4 regions of the Ruegeria sp. C9 genome follow, and region 1 is predicted to be linked to each of the others. Evidence: riboswitches for the same ligand, from Rfam matches in the RefSeq annotation. Region 1 holds a riboswitch; each other region holds the start of a gene.
The links. A riboswitch is a leader RNA that binds a small molecule or an ion and turns the genes downstream of it on or off. The one in region 1 is predicted to bind cobalamin.
Positions count from the first base shown of each region.

Region 2: linked by a shared signal. The riboswitch ahead of ACR0NE_RS00240 (hypothetical protein) and the one ahead of ACR0NE_RS01175 (DUF1636 family protein) in region 1 are both predicted to bind cobalamin.
Region 3: linked by a shared signal. The riboswitch ahead of ACR0NE_RS11010 (DUF1636 family protein) and the one ahead of ACR0NE_RS01175 (DUF1636 family protein) in region 1 are both predicted to bind cobalamin.
Region 4: linked by a shared signal. The riboswitch ahead of ACR0NE_RS16605 (energy-coupling factor ABC transporter permease) and the one ahead of ACR0NE_RS01175 (DUF1636 family protein) in region 1 are both predicted to bind cobalamin.

Region 1 covers NZ_JBQFRU010000001.1:238,250-242,230, reverse strand. Annotated here, with positions in the region: gene ACR0NE_RS01190 (iron ABC transporter permease) at 1-295, opposite strand, end outside; gene ACR0NE_RS01185 (ABC transporter substrate-binding protein) at 297-1,244, opposite strand; gene ACR0NE_RS01180 (ABC transporter ATP-binding protein) at 1,263-2,048, opposite strand; gene ACR0NE_RS01175 (DUF1636 family protein) at 2,045-2,401, opposite strand; cobalamin riboswitch at 2,504-2,712, opposite strand; gene ACR0NE_RS01170 (catalase family protein) at 2,971-3,981, shown strand, end outside.
Region 2 covers NZ_JBQFRU010000001.1:50,730-54,710, forward strand. Annotated here, with positions in the region: gene rsgA (ribosome small subunit-dependent GTPase A) at 1-891, shown strand, start outside; gene ACR0NE_RS00235 (alpha/beta fold hydrolase) at 928-1,785, opposite strand; cobalamin riboswitch at 1,908-2,127, shown strand; gene ACR0NE_RS00240 (hypothetical protein) at 2,219-2,626, shown strand; gene ACR0NE_RS00245 (phosphatase domain-containing protein) at 2,631-3,131, opposite strand; gene ACR0NE_RS00250 (DNA polymerase III subunit gamma/tau) at 3,304-3,981, shown strand, end outside.
Region 3 covers NZ_JBQFRU010000003.1:555,288-559,268, forward strand. Annotated here, with positions in the region: gene cobN (cobaltochelatase subunit CobN) at 1-707, opposite strand, end outside; gene cobW (cobalamin biosynthesis protein CobW) at 713-1,768, opposite strand; gene ACR0NE_RS11010 (DUF1636 family protein) at 1,765-2,145, opposite strand; cobalamin riboswitch at 2,231-2,437, opposite strand; gene ACR0NE_RS11015 (NAD(P)-dependent oxidoreductase) at 2,543-3,529, shown strand; gene ACR0NE_RS11020 (glycosyltransferase family 2 protein) at 3,644-3,981, shown strand, end outside.
Region 4 covers NZ_JBQFRU010000006.1:168,538-172,518, reverse strand. Annotated here, with positions in the region: gene ACR0NE_RS16615 (hypothetical protein) at 159-431, shown strand; gene ACR0NE_RS16610 (L,D-transpeptidase) at 473-1,135, opposite strand; cobalamin riboswitch at 1,351-1,563, shown strand; gene ACR0NE_RS16605 (energy-coupling factor ABC transporter permease) at 1,640-2,323, shown strand; gene ACR0NE_RS16600 (transglutaminase-like cysteine peptidase) at 2,429-3,052, opposite strand; gene ACR0NE_RS16595 (AMP-binding protein) at 3,557-3,981, opposite strand, start outside.

The DNA of each region.
Region 1 (3,981 bases):
ACAGGCCGAACAGAAATGGATCGGCAAGGTCATTACGTGTGGTCGTTTGCAGCACCACGCCAACGATGCCCAGCCCGGCACCGATCACGGCTGCAAACAACGCGCGGGGCAATCGCAGGTCGAATACGATCCTATGCAGCGGCGACATCTCTCCGTCCTGCAACCCGGTACCGCGCAATATCGCGGTGAAGGTGTCGGACAAAGGAATCGAGGTTGTGCCGTAGATCGTGGAAATCAGCAAAAGGGCGGTCAGAACGACCGCCCCCAGCAACAACGTCAGGCCCAGTCGGCCCATATTAGCTCTGACCCGGATGCATCGCGCGCGCCATCTTCGAGATCGCTTCGATATTTGCCGGTCCGGGCGTCAGCTCTTCGTAGCGCAATCCGATCCAGCGTTCGTTCTTGACGGCATCAGTCTGCGACATGACGGGATGTTCCTGCAGGAACTTGAAGGTGTCCTCGGCGCCATTGCCGGTCTGATAATCCAACAAAACCAGGAATTCCGGGTTCGATGCGGCAACGGCCTCCCACGAAGTGCGGCCCCAGCTCGTGTCCATGTCATGAGTGACGTTTTCACCACCAGCGGCTGTGATCATCGCATCGGGAATCGCGAATTTACCGGCGGTAAACGGAGCATCTGCAGGACCATCCAGAAGAAAGACGCGGGGCTTGGGCAGTTCAGCAGTCTTGGCTTCGATCGCTGCCAGCTGCTCTTTCCAGCCCGAGACCAGAGCCTCGGCCTTGTCTTCGACTTGCATCACCTTGCCCAAGCGCAACACATCGCCAAACAGAAGATCCATGCTGGCTTCGGGGCGATCCTTGTCCAGATGGACACAGCTTTCCGTTAGAACCAAGGTCTTGATTCCGAACGGTTCCAATGTATCTGGGGTCACATCACCACCCGGCTTCATGCCATAGTACCAACCTGCAAAGAACAGGTCGGGTTCAACCGCCACCAGGTTTTCGACGGTCGGATATTTCGGCGCAAGCTCGGGGATGTCGCCGCGCAGGGCATCAAAATCAGGGCTGGTCTTGTACCAGCCGGTGATGCCGGTCAGGCCGACGATCTTGTCCTGCAGACCCAACGCAAAGGCCATATCGGTCATGTTCATGTCATGCACAACCAGGCGCTCGGGCGCGGTATCAAAAACCAGCGGTTCGCCGCAGTTGTCTACGGTGACTTCTTGCGCAGCAGCACCGCTTGCCATGGCGGTGGCCAACGCCACGGGCCAGATGTATTTCATCTCAGTGTGTTCCTTTGACTAAGTTGAGACTGTGGTTCTTCGAATATCAAGCGCCGGAATCACGCGGCCTTCGTGGAGAAAGCAGAGGAAATCAACGCCAAAAGTTTCGCGGACTCTTTCGGGTGTCAGCACCTTGTCCACCGACCCAAACTCGATCATGCGGGTCGATTTCATCAGCGCCACATGTGTGGCGAATTCGGGGATCATGACCAGATCGTGTACGATCATGACCACGGTGATCCCAAGCTCGGCGACCAAAGACAGCATCCGCCCTTTTGCATCAGGATCCAGATGGTTGGTAGGTTCGTCCAGAAACAGCAACGAAGGGTTCTGCGCCAAAGCGCGCGCGATATGGGCACGCTGACGTTCGCCTCCGGACAGTTGGGCCATGCGCTTGTCCGCGAGATTGGCGAGACCGGTCAGGTCTAAAATCCGGTCCAGCTCTTGCGTGTGGCCTTCGGCAGATCGGTCCGCACGGATGGGTATTTGCCCCAGCGCAACATAATCGCGTAACGCCAAGCGTCCATCGGGCAGTTCCTGCTGACCTACCACTGCAATCATGCGCGCACGCTCTTTGGCGGAGAGCTGTTTCAGACTGCGTCCTTTGATCCGAACATCGCCAAGTGCCAGCGGCTCAGCGCCGCACAACAGATTGAGAAGCGTCGTTTTCCCCGCCCCGTTCGGGCCGGCGATGGCTAGAATGGAACCCTCGTCCAACTCGAACGAGACGCCCTGCAACAGGACATCTCCGTTAAGGGCATAATACTCAAGGTTTTCGGCAATCAGAAAGGGTCGCAACGTCATTGCGATGCCCCCTGTTCGATCCGCGGCATGCGCGAGAGGGTTTTATTGAACAACGCCTGCGGGCGATCAGTGGCGTTTGTCCAGCCATCCGGGCTTTCACGATACTGCGCTGCAAACTCAGCCAGCGCCTGCACCTCATCCGCGGTCTGAATGCCACCAAAAAGGTATTGCGCCTTTCCTACGGCCTGGAACCCAACCGTTCTGGGACTATTGCAGCCTGCCATGCAAGACGACGCGCGGATCGCAAAACTGCGAGGTAATTTCCCAGTCAACGCATCGCAAATTTCATCAAGGCGCAGCCCTTCAGTGCAGCTTTCGCAGACTAGAATGAAATGATCAGGCGCATCTGGCATGGTCCACTCCACCTGTTTCCAAGCGCATGCGGAAGCTGCCGACAATGTAAACACGCGATTGACGCGCCATCAAAGCCTCCTTCCAGGACGCCCCGCCCCGGGTTGGTTGAACATCTGATGGCAGGTCTCCTGACTTGCGGGTCCGCGCTCGGCCAACCTTCCCGACCCTGTGGACCAGTGGCTGTTTGGCCTTGCTCACCGCTTACAGTTGCGGGGGCAGTTACGGAATTGGCACCATTTTGGCAAACCTCACCGTATTCCCTTTTCATCCCGCGGCAACGCCACCGGGAACCATCAATCGACTGAGTGCCCGAGAACACCGGACACGTCAATGATAAAGTCGAAGGCGCTCAACTCTGGTCGAGGATCGAGCGCGGGCAACCACGTGTCCGTAGCACCAACCGAATGGGTTGGGCTGCGCGCCGAATTTGTCTGGCCACGGTTGTCCATAGTTGGTGTGTTTGGAAATTAGACAATCTGAGGTAAGCTGAACAAATTTAGAGGTTTAGCTTTGTCAGCACCTTACCCCTGTTTGATCATTGCCTGGGTTTATCCAAGGAGACGGTTCTTTGACACATGTTTCGCAAAACGCATTGCCGCCGGATATTGTTGATGATGTCATTGACCACAATCTCGAGGCCGTTGCACGGTGGAAAGGCCATCGCTTAAGGGCTCAGCATGGGCGCAGTCACGGGTGTGTGGCTGCAATATTCACCGTCAGAAACGATCTACCAGAACAGTTCCGTCACGGCCTGTTTGAACAGCCCGCAGCCTATTCAGCCGCACTTCGCTTTTCCAACGGCGCGCATCTGGATGACCGGAAATCGGATGCCCACGGGATGGCGATCAAGCTTTTTGACGTGCCTGGCCCCAAGCTGATCGACGCCGAAGCACTTGCGCATCTGGGGACCACACAACTCAGCGACGAGTTCGATTTTGTATTGGTCGATCAGGATGTGTTTCCCAGCTACGTCCCCGATGAATATGAGCGATTGGGCAGGCTTGTCGCCACATTACAAGCGGTCCAGCACGCGATCAAAGGGCGACGAAAATGGAGCCTTAGGTTGATCACCAAAGGGCTGCGCGCAGGATTTCGAGCCTTCCTCACTCGTGAAGGCAAGCGTCAGTTTCGCGTCGCGAGTGATTTCGCCTCGAACTATATGCACTCGCCTTTTGAGGTCCATTTCTGGTCGACAACACCGTATCGGCTGGGCCCGGATCTAACAGTCCGATACCTAGCCCGCAGCGCTAAACCAAAAGTTCCGGCACATCCGGTAGACGACCCAGATGGGATCGGGCAGTGTTTGCGGCAAGACGTGGCCGATGGAGATAATCACTTCGAGCTGTGTGTGATTGAGCCCCCGCGCCCGGCCGACGAATTCGATGTGCTAGACAATCGCATCCGGTGGGCATGCGATCCGCAACCAGATGCACCTCTTGATCCGTACCATCATACCGTCACGCCCGTGGCGGATATCACGATTCCCAAAGGTGCAGAATTTGATCCGCAGAATGGCGACGCGATGAGCTTCTCGCCCTGGCGTGTCACGGCAGATCACGAACCTTTAGGACCGATTAAT
Region 2 (3,981 bases), 190 kb from region 1:
CCTTTGTTATCTCTGGATCAATCAACCGGCGCATATGCCGTTGGGGATTGGGTTCTGGCGGATGAAAACAAACGCATACGCCGAGTGCTGGACCGGCGCAGCCTGCTGCAGCGCCGGGCCGCAGGTACAGGGGCAGCGGCGCAGCTGATTGCTGCAAATGTTGATGTGCTGTTCATCGTTAGTTCCTGCAACGCCGATTTCAATATGCCACGATTGGAGCGGTATCTTGCGCTGGCACATCAGGCAGGCTGCTATCCGGTGGTCGTTCTGACCAAATCGGACATGTGCGATGATCCGAGCCTTTATGTAGATCAAGCCCAATCGCTCGCCCCGTTTCTGACGGTACTTGCGGTCAACGCGCTGGATCACGGCGATCTCGAACAAGTTCTGTCGTGGTGTCCGAAAGGACAAACCAGCGCCTTGCTTGGATCATCCGGCGTTGGGAAAACGACGCTCGCCAACGGGATGACGGGGCAGGATCAGGCCACCGCAGGTATTCGCGAAGACGATGCGCGCGGCAGGCACACAACAACCTCACGCGCCTTGCATCGCATGCACAATGGCGGCTGGCTGATCGATACGCCCGGCCTGCGCGCGTTACGTCTGCTAGATGCGCAAGAGGGGTTGGATGAGGTGTTCTCGGACATCTCAGACCTCAGCCTGAATTGCCGCTTCTCGGATTGTCAGCACGAGACCGAGCCCGGATGTGCGGTGCAGGCGGCAATCGACGCTGGTACGCTTGATCCCGCGCGGCTGGACCGCTGGCGCAAGCTGCGGCGCGAAGACCAACACAATTCCGCTTCGGTGGCGCAGGCCCGCGCCCGCGACAAGGCGTTCGGCAAGATGGTGCGCAGCGTGATGCACGAGAAAAAATCCCGTAAAGGGCTATAACGAAGCCGGGCACCGACCTACCGGTGCCCAGCGCTATCAGGCGATCAGTCTAGGCCAGACTGCCGCATTCCGTCTTGCGAATGCACCGATATGGCCGATCTTGGACACTCCTAATTCGCTTGGTGCAAGCAGATGGCGCCCGGCTTTGGGTCCATAGAGATCGGCAAGACGCCAGACAGCATCCGGCGGCACCATTTCATCATCTGCGAAGGTAAACAGATCGACACGTTTGCCCAAGTCTTTCCAGCGGGCGGCGGGCAGTGTCGTGCCGATCTCTGGCACATAGCTTTTGGGGGCGGTGCACCATTTGCGCCATTGCCAATAGACTTGGGCAGGCAGGTCCGATCCAAACCCGACCAACCGCCCGGGCAGGTAGCCAAGCGCCTTGACCACCAGCGGCGCGTGACCATACCAGAACAACGCCGCCAAAGCGCGATAAGGCCAAGGGTGATCCGCCAGCGTTACCAGACCCGAACAGACACAGATCATCCTGTCGATCTGATCGATATCGGGTTGGATCGGGCCAAACATTCCGCCCAAGGAATGACCGATGCTCCATAGCTTGGCCTGCGGAAATCGTCGGCGCATCTCGGCCCGGGCGGCTGGAATGTCGATCAACGCCCAATCGGCCATGGTGACATTTGACCGCTTTTGCGAACCCACCAAAGAGTGACCAAAATCCCGGTAATCGTAAGTCAGGCAGGCCATGCCCTGTTCTTCGGCGAGCCACCGGGCGAAGTGCTGATAGTAATCCCTTGGCACCCCAGTCGCACCGTTTATGACGACCACCTTTTCGGGGTCGGCTACCGGACGGTAAAGACGCGCCGACAGCATTGCCGGGCCGGACGGGATTTGAAAATCCTCGGTCACAACCGCCAGCTGCGTGTCCAACATGGTGCCCTCCAATACCGACTGAACTGATCAGTTCACCCGAAGCGCCTCAAGTCAAGGTTGACGTGGCTGGACCGTACGTCACTTGCCTGACGCAATCTTCTTGACTCGGGCACGGCGCAGCCGCTAGCCATGTCGCGATGGTTCTCGCGCCCAATCGGGCCGGGATGAAAAGGGAACACGGTGCGGTTCTGCCCGGATAAATCCGGAAAGAACCTAGTCCGAGACTGCCCCCGCAACTGTAAGCGGAGAGCAATGCCGAGATACCACTGGCCTTGAAGGCTGGGAAGGTCGGCAAAGCGATGACCCGCAAGTCAGGAGACCTGCCATCAGATGTAGAACCGAAACTCGGGCGGGGTGTCCGGGACGGGTTTGATCGTGCTCCGCAACGACCAACCTGTGCCACGCCCTCGCCTTGCGCGCGGAGGGCGCATTGATGATCTGGAAGACCAAAACACACGAATTCGCGGCGACCGTGTGCCAACGTACTGGCGCACCCTGCCCCGCATTGGCACAGATGGCGCGGGCTCTGACGCAGGCCATGTCCGCCACAAAACCGGTCACGAAAACTGAGTTTGAGATTGAAGGCACCATAGATCTGTCGCACTGCCCGGAAGGATGCACCGCCCGCTTTCGCGCCCAATGCGACCAGATACGTGTATTCTGCGGAACCGATCCTGAAATCGATACCGGCCGGCTGGATGACTACGCAGACATGATGTTCGGAACCGAGTACCGCAGCCTACCCGCAGACCTGCTAAGGAATCCTCCTTGCGCCATGCTTGAGGCTTCGCTTCTGGTGCAGCACAACGGTGGCGAAATCTCGCCACATGTTGGTGTCTGAGCCGTCAAACGGCTTGAACACGGGCCGGTTCAACGGCCCAAAGCATCTGGGCATTTGTCTCGACTGCGCAAGGACGCACCGTACGCAATCGCTTCAATGCCGCCTCAGGCCGTTCACCGCATTCAACCATCAGACGCAGAACCACCATCCCGGATCGGCCACAGCCACCACGGCAATGCACTAGCACACGGCCACCACCTGACAACGCCTGACGGGCAGTCGCGCCAACGCGGGGCCAGCGGTCCAAAATCTCTTTGGGTGGCGTGCCAAAATCTTCGATCGGCAAATGCACCCATCTGCTGGCACGCCCCTGAATATCAGCGCCAAAATTCCGCGCACCATCCTGAATCATCTCGACCTCAGTGGTCATCGAGATCACAAGTCCCGGCTTCCAGTCTGCGATAAGATCAAGGTCTTCTGTATACGTTCCTCCACGCCCAGGCATCGAGGACAAGGCCAAGGTGCCTCCGCCAACCTGCAACGCATAAACCACCAGTTGCGACATAATCTCCCCCCAAACAAACTTCACCCAACAACATACTGGTCCAGTAAATAGAATAGAGTGGATTTTAGCCGCATACCCACGCATTCCAAAATGAAAATCGTCCCGGCTGGCTGTGGACGCGGGCGGCGAGGGCCTCTACGCTGCGGCGTAACGCGAATCCGACAGAGCAGACATGACCGAGACGCCCAGCCCCGCCTACCAGGTTCTTGCCCGTAAATACCGCCCCGAAACCTTTGCCGATCTGGTCGGTCAGGACGCCATGGTGCGCACTCTGAAAAACGCCTTCGAGGCGGACCGGATCGCGCAGGCCTTCATCATGACCGGTATCCGCGGTACCGGCAAGACGACGACCGCTCGGATCATAGCCAAGGGTATGAACTGCATCGGTCCCGATGGCAGCGGCGGCCCTACCACCGAACCCTGCGGTCAATGTGAACACTGCGTAGCCATCATGGAGGGCCGCCATGTCGATGTGATGGAGATGGACGCCGCCAGCCGCACCGGTGTCAATGACATCCGCGAGATCATCGACAGCGTACGCTATCGCGCTGCGTCCGCGCGCTACAAGATCTATATCATCGACGAGGTTCACATGCTGTCGACCAGCGCTTTCAACGCGCTGCTCAAGACGCTGGAAGAACCCCCCGAACACGTGAAGTTCATCTTTGCCACCACCGAGATTCGCAAGGTCCCGGTGACCGTCCTGTCCCGTTGCCAGCGCTTTGATCTGCGCCGGATCGAGCCGGAGGATATGATCGGTCTGCTGCGCAAGATTGCAGATGCCGAAGGGGCGCAGATTGCCGAGGATGCGTTATCGTTGATCACCCGGGCCGCCGAGGGATCAGCGCGG
Region 3 (3,981 bases), on a different contig from region 1:
CCGACGGCCTCAAAACCTCGCGCGCGCAAGCTGCGGATCAGCGCTGCGATTGGGGCTGTGTCCGCCGAGGTCAGATAAGCACGATAGAAGGTTACGATGATACGTTTCGCATCACCGGGCAGAGCGTTTTCTGCAGGGATCACGCCGTGATCTGGGCACCAGGCACCGCATTCGGGGATGGTCTTGGCGCCCATGACCGGACCTGCATACAACCCCGCAGCCAGTGCCATCTGCGCCAGAGCGGCCTGCGCCGCGACCTCACCGCCGGTGTCGCACAGATGCGCCAGCCGCCGCAGGGTCGAGACAGGCAGGGTAGAGTAATCATCCAGCCGCGTATCCTCGCGACCGTCTGCGGGCAGTACGGCCAGTGCAATCCCTTTGGCCTGCGCCAGCGCCAGAACCTGCTGCAAGCCGTAGGCCCAATAGGGCACTCCACCGATCAGACGGATCAGGATGCCCTTTGCGCCCTCCAGTGTCTGCTCGACATAGGTGTCGACTGAGAGGGGATGCTTCAGCGCCGTCAGATTGGCCAGCCGCATCGTTGGCATGCGTCCTTCAGGCCCACCTCCACGATGCCATCCCGCCGCGAAAGCGCCAAGGTCACTGTCGGAAAAGGACAGCACCACCAGGTCCGCCGGGCTTTGGCCCAGATCGGTCGGGGTCTCGGTTTCTTCGAGCCCATGGCTTTCGCGGAAGACGACGTGCATAAGTCTTACTCGGCAGCCTCGGTTACACCCACGAGGATATCGCGGATCTCGGCCTCTTTGATATCGTCATGCTCGGCAATGACCACAAGGCGCGAGCGACGGTCTTCGCCGGGCTCCCACGGGCGGTCATATTGGTGACGCACGCGCGCACCGACGGCCTGAACCAGTAGGCGCATGGGCTTGCCCTGAACGGCGGCATAGCCTTTGACGCGCAGGATATTCAACTCGTTGGCCAATCGCTCAATCTTGGCGACCAGATCAATCGGATCGGTTTGCTCGGGCAGTTCAACGATGATGCTTTCGAAATCGTCATGCTCGTGATCGTGATGGCCGTCGTGATGGCTGGGACGCGCGTCCATGTCATCCTCGGCCGCGGCTTCTAGACCCAGTACGACGCGGACGTCCACGGCACCCTCGGCCACTTCGACAACGGGCATGGGGCGGGGCGCTTCGGCGGCGATGATCTCTTTCGCTTTCGCAACGCCTTCCGGGCCAGCCAGATCGGGCTTGGTCAGCAGAATGATGTCGGCGCAGGAAATCTGATCCTCGAACACCTCGGACAAGGGAGTTTCATGATCAATCGAGTCATCTGCCATGCGTTGCGCATCCACCGCCTCGACATTCGGAGCGAACCGACCAGCGGCCACGGCCTCGGCATCGGCCAGAGCAATCACGCCATCGACGGTGATTTTCGAGCGGATATCGGGCCAGTCGAACGCCTTCAGCAGCGGTTTTGGCAGGGCAAGACCGGAGGTTTCGATCAGGATGTGATCGGGGCGCGGCTCTAGTGCCATCAGGGCTTCAATGGTCGGGATGAAATCATCGGCCACGGTGCAGCAGATGCAACCATTGGCCAGTTCCATGATGTTTTCCGCCGGGCAATCAGGAATGGCGCAGGACTTCAGGATATCGCCATCGACGCCGACATCGCCGAATTCGTTGACGACCACCGCCAGACGCTTGCCCTGCGGGTTCTGCATCAGATGGCGCACCAGTGTGGTTTTGCCCGAGCCCAAAAAGCCGGTGATCACAGTGACGGGGAGTTTCTCGAGATTGCTCATTTCAGGGCTCCAATCGGGGGAATGCGGGCCGCACAGTTTTTGCGGAAATGTTCGGGACGTTCGCGCCATTTGACCAAACCGTCCTCGGTGGCGAGGTATTTGGCTGCGCCTTCGACGATGGTTTCGACATGGTCGATCTCGTTCAGATGCTCATACACGAAAGTCCAGCGATCCGGTCCTCCGCGTAGCACGATCGAGCAGCCTTCATCGCAATTCGACAGGCATTCCACAGCTTTCAAGGTAATGCCTTCGGGCAGGCCCGCCTGTTCAAGCGCCTTGTGCAGCAACGTGCCGGGGCGCTGGGCGTCATCCTCGACAGGCAGCCCGCGACGGCAGGTAGTGCAAACCAGCAGTTCGACCGGTGCGGTCTCGGTCATGTCTCTCATCCCCCCAAATCCTCTTCGTGGGGGACGGGGTTTCATGCGGGCCGATCACAGCCCCACACCGGAACACCCCGTCCGGTTTCATCTTCGGGCGTTGGCAGGTCTCCCGGCTTGCGGATGTCAGAGGAGGCCTCTGTCGGATGTCCCGCCTTCCCGGCCATACTGCCAGTGGCTTTGGGCACCCTCTCCGGTCACGGTCGCGGGGGCGGCTGCGTTTGACGGCAAAAACCGCTGACGCATTCCCTTTTCATCTGCTCTCGCAGACACCAACGAAAGGGACATGCGGCAGGGCAGGGTTGCTTGTCAAGCGAGTCGCGCCGATCCGTGAAAAAGCGGATAAAAAGCGACCTGTCGGGGTCGCTGGGCGGCATGATACTTCTGCAACGACGTGCTGGCATGGCAGCAAGATGCGAACAGGAGGATACCGCGCATGAAAGTAGGGTTTATCGGGCTGGGGAATGTAGGGGGCAAGCTATCTGGATCGCTGCTACGAAACGGTATCGATCTGACGGTTCATGACCTGAACCCGGATCTGGTGACCGAATTCGTCGCCAAGGGTGCCAAAGCCGCCAAAAGCCCGGCGCAACTGATGCGCGATTGCGATGCTGTTATAACCTGTTTGCCTTCTCCTGCGGCCTCGGATGCGGTGATGCAGGAAATGTTGCCAGAGGTCGGCCCTGGCAAAATCTGGATGGAAATGTCGACCACCGACGAAGCCGAAGTCAAACGCCTTGGCGCAATGGTCATCGAACGAGGCGGCGCAGCGGTGGATTGCCCGGTTTCGGGCGGATGTCACCGGGCAGCGACGGGTAATATCTCGATCTTCGCAGGCTGTGATCGTGAGACTTTTGAACGTATCCTGCCATTCCTGACCACCATGGGGCGGCGCATTTTGCACACGGGCGATCTGGGCTCGGCCTCTGTTCTGAAGGTGTTGACCAATTATCTGGCGACCGCCAACCTGATCACCTGCGCCGAGGCATTGGTGACAGCCAAGGCCGCCGGCATGGACCTTGGAACCACCTATGAGGCGATCAAGATATCGTCAGGCACATCCTTCGTGCACGAGACCGAAAGTCAGGTCATCCTGAACGGCTCGCGCGATATTTCCTTCACCATGGACCTGGTGAAAAAAGATATCGGTCTGTTTCAGGAGGTCGCCGACCGTGCCGGAGTTCCCCTTGAGATAAACCCATTGATGATCAAGATTTTCGAAGATGGCATCGCGCGATATGGTGAGCGTGAACTGTCCCCGAACATCATCAGGCGGCTAGAGGACGCGACCGGACTGGAGATCCAGGCGCCAGGGTTTCCAACCGAGATGCTGGACGACGAGCCAGAAGAACCGGGTTATGAGGTGATCCCGCAGAATCGGTAGATCAAATAATCGGCAAGTGTTGCGGCTGTCTGGCGACCTGGTTGGACAAAATTCTGGGGCTATTCTAAACAGATCAACAGGAGTCCGACACCGGCACAGGCAAGAGAATAACTTATGACGAATGAGACCTTTCTCATCGTAACAACGATGAAAAACGAAGGGCCTTTCATGATCGATTGGGTGGCCTACAACCACGCAATCGGTTTTGATGACATTCTGATTTATACCAATGATTGCGCTGATGGTACTGATGCCATGGGCGAACGGCTGCAAGTGCTTGGCTGGGCTCACCACGAGCGAAACAGACTGGGTCCGCGCGCCGCGCCGCAGGTTCGTGCATTTTCGCTTGCGCGGAATCACCCAAGCTATCTGTCATCGGATTGGATTCTCAGTTTGGATGTGGACGAGTATATCAATATCCGTTTGCCCAATAGTGATATAAGAAGCCTCGT
Region 4 (3,981 bases), on a different contig from region 1:
TTTGTAAATAGTTCCTACAGTAACTAGAGCTTCAATACCTTTTATATTTTTTTCATCCGGGTTCTTTGCCTGCGATATTGTTAGTTCATTTCGTCTTGCGGGCCGGCCGTGTGGATGCAATCTAATTGCAGATGACGCAAAAAATTTGGAATAGATCAATGCAGAAACGGATCGCAATTACCATCACGTTAGTCTCGATTACGGCTGGTTGCTCAGCCCAGTTCACTGGGGCCAAAAGCAAAGCACTTGAACCAGGCAACGTGCCAGATTCGGTCGTAGCGCTGGCAGGGCCGGCGCAGGATTTGACCACAGCGCGCCTCCTGCCCGAAGACAATTGCTTTTGGTATGAGCACAGCGGACCCGTCGAGACGACATTGGTACCATTGCGCGCGACGAATGGCGCTCCGATCTGCATTGCGCGCGACGCCTGATCGAAATGAGGGCAGCGACGTCCATGTACGCTGCCCAATATTCATGAGCGGGCTGTGACGCTATCTTCGGCAGAGTATAGGAAAGCGGTCGAGCCGGTTTTCACGTTTGGGTAGAGGTCATTGATATGAGCCATGATCATTCGCACACATCCAGAACTTGCGCGACCGCCGATGCTTCTTGGCTCAGGCGTGCCGTGAATTCTGAGATATGTGTCTCGGTCTCCAACGTATAGATAAAGGGCACGAGAGCCGAGAGCATTATTCGGCCCGGGCTCCATTCCATTCCGGAATTCCGCGTATTCGGGGTTGCGCTCGATCATTGAAGCGGTTGGTGTCCAGTGTGGCCATTCGACCTTTCGGCGGATAACATAGGTGCCGGGCTCGTAAAGGTTCCCGCGCGCGATCGCTACGCCATAGCGCATTGCGGTCCCGCCTTCTTCGATATGGTAGAGATAGCGCGCGACGGCATCCACATGGATGTCACCTGGAACCAAACCATCATTTGCCGCGACGCGTCTTGGTAAAAAACGGTCATGAACACCCCACGGATTTGAGGTCATTGGATCGTAACCAATTGGCGTGACCTGACTGTCCCAATAGGTCTTCTGCGATGCGGTTGGCCAGGTTTTGGCGATCAATGGACTGGCCGCAGACGCCGAGAACAGCGCTGTGGTGGATTGAATGAAATGGCGCCTTGTAAGCATAGGTCTCGTCCTGGTTCACAAGTTTAACGTATTTGGATCGCACCATCGCGAATTAATTCGAATCTTAAAGCCTCTAGCAGCTAGAGCTTCAAGAGGTTTCAGGTAACGCTTGGTTTACCCAGTTGATCACGTGACCGGTTGCGTGAATCCTGCTTCGGTCGAGTTTACATTGGAATAGGTCGCAAAGACAATTGACACAGGCGAAGCCGCCATTGTAGCGGTGATTTGTTTTCGGTTCCTGATGGCGGAAGCCAAAAGGATTAAAAGGGAATACGGTTCGGTGTTTTCAATGGCGCCAATTCCGTAACTGCCCCCGCAACTGTGAGCGGAGAGCGATGCCAAGACACCACTGGTTCGTAATGGAACCGGGAAGGTTGGCGGAGCGAGCACCCGTGAGTCAGGAGACCTGCCGTAAAGCGCCGGGCTATGCCCAGACTGAACCTGTCGGCCTTACGGTCGATTCAACCTGACAAGCCGCCGGGTGAGGCGGTAGGGAGAAAGAACATGCATATCGAACCGGGCATCGTGAATGGTGCCAAAATCGCGCTTTCCTATGTTACCGCCGCAGGTGCGGCTACTTACGCAGCGAAAGAAACGTTTTCCACATTGCGTGCGAATGGACCTGCATCTTTTGTTATGCGCTCGGTGCTCGCCACCGTTGGGGTTTTCCTTTTCTTCGAAGTCCTGCCGCATTTCCCGGTTGGTGTCTCTGAAGTCCACTTCATCCTGGGGTCGACGCTGTTTCTGCTTCTCGGTGCTGCACCCGCGGCTTTTGGATTGGCAGCTGGTCTCCTGATTCAGGGTGTGTTTTTTGCCCCGTTCGATCTTCCGCAGTACTTCATCAACCTGACCACTCTGCTGGTGCCGCTATTTGCGCTACAGGCACTGGCCAGCCGCATCATCGCACCCGGCACAGCATATGTTGACCTCAAATATGGCCAAGCTCTTGCCCTAAGTGCGACGTATCAGGGAGGAGTAGTCGCATGGGTTGGGTTCTGGGCCTTCTACGGCCAGGGTTTCGGCGCAGAAACCATGGCGTCGGTTCTGTCCTTTGGCGGCGCTTATATGCTGGTAATCGTCATTGAGCCGATTGCTGATCTGGCAGTGCTTGCGGCAGCCAAGGCAATGCGCGGTTTGAACAGTACAGGTCTGGTGACTCCGCGTTTGTACAACGCTGCGAAAGCTTGACCAAAGTTTGAAGCGGTGTCCTAAACTTGGGTTGCCGCGAAACAACCAGTAGTCGCAGGACCAAAATTTTATTGTGGCGCGTCTCTAAGGCGCGCCACATTGTCTTTAGCCGCTAGAAACCTGTACCCAACGATCAGGGTGATTTGGGTCCTGTATTCGTAGGAAAAGATACCTCGTTTCCTTCCACGATTTGATCCTGTTGGTGACATTGTCCAGAATCAAATCGCCTTCACTCGAGCGATAAACTAAAACTGCATGGCCACTGCGATTGGTGTCTAAGACAGTTGCAATAAGTAGCTTCGTAGGATCCAAGCCGTTCTGCATTAGTTCAAACTTCTTTTGCAAAGCGAAATCTTCGCAATCCCCTGACCCCTGCATTGGTAGCGTCCAGTATTCCTTTGTCCCGTATTGGTTTTGATCCGAAACGGCGCGGATCCTCCGATTGACGCGCAAGTTAATCGCTTTAACGATCTGTTTCTCCTGCGCTTCTGGCAGACCAGAAGTACGAGTATTCGCGCACGCCCACGAATAATCTTTGCAGAGTGATTTGGCGCCCGATGGCGCCTGAACCTCTCTATCTAGTTTGATCCAGGGAAGCTCAGAAGCTTGCAATGAAGCGGCGGAGACAAGGTAGCTGCATATGATACAGGCCAACGATAGATAAACTGGTAACCGTTCCGAAAGTTTTTTCTGAGCGGAAGTAGGTTTTGTCATATCTGCTTTCCCCATACTCGTTTCTCCTGGGTATCTGAAGCTACCGAGCCAAGAGAACTCTATTTCAATCTTTTATGTTCATCGACGCATTACAACAGCTTATACAATTTAAAATGCAGAGCAGCAAAGTTCTCGAGCGCGCAGTTATTAGTCGTGATTATGTGGGTGAGCTTAATTGAGATTCTTGCAGCGGCATAGAAGAAAGCCGGCTAGTAGTCCTGGGTTAGAAACGCTTGAGGTTTGTGGCGGATTTGGATGACGCGTCAAGCTGAACATCTTTGTGCAATGAAATGGGTATCAACCGTTCGCCGGGGCGCACCCTAACAGTGTATCTGCGATTATATGTTTCATGCGGCCAGATGTAACTGGCAATTGCAGATTTCCCCTGACCAAGGTGTGCAGGTTTTGATTGGAAATTCTAAAACAATGACTTCGTCGCTACACTCAGTCCTCTGTTAACGCGCACAGCGACGGGAGCGATGAGTTGGGCAGGTTCAGTGGCCTACGAGACATATTGCGTCAGGTTTCTATGATGCGTGCAAGTTTCGTACGATCGACTTTGGAGGCATGACGCTTGTCCATAGGGATGTGCTTAATCGAAATCACATTTGGAACGTCAAAACCAAGCGCAGATTTAGTCCAATCGTCGATGTGATCCGCGGAACCTTGGACGCAAAGTGTGGGGCCTGCTTTGGTATTGATGAGCGCGCATCGATCTACGCCTGGCCATCGCTGTGCCGCGACTTCGATAGCAAAGGGGAAGAGCGTACCTGAAAAGACTTCAATTTCGGACCCGACGTGCCCCCATAACCATAAACGCCCGTCATCATCCAGCGTGCCAGCGTCACCGGTCCGATGCCATATGACACCACCTTCTGCGATTTTGTTGTTCTTTGAGTGGGTCGGGTCCAAATACCCGTCATTCACATGTGCGCCGGCGACCT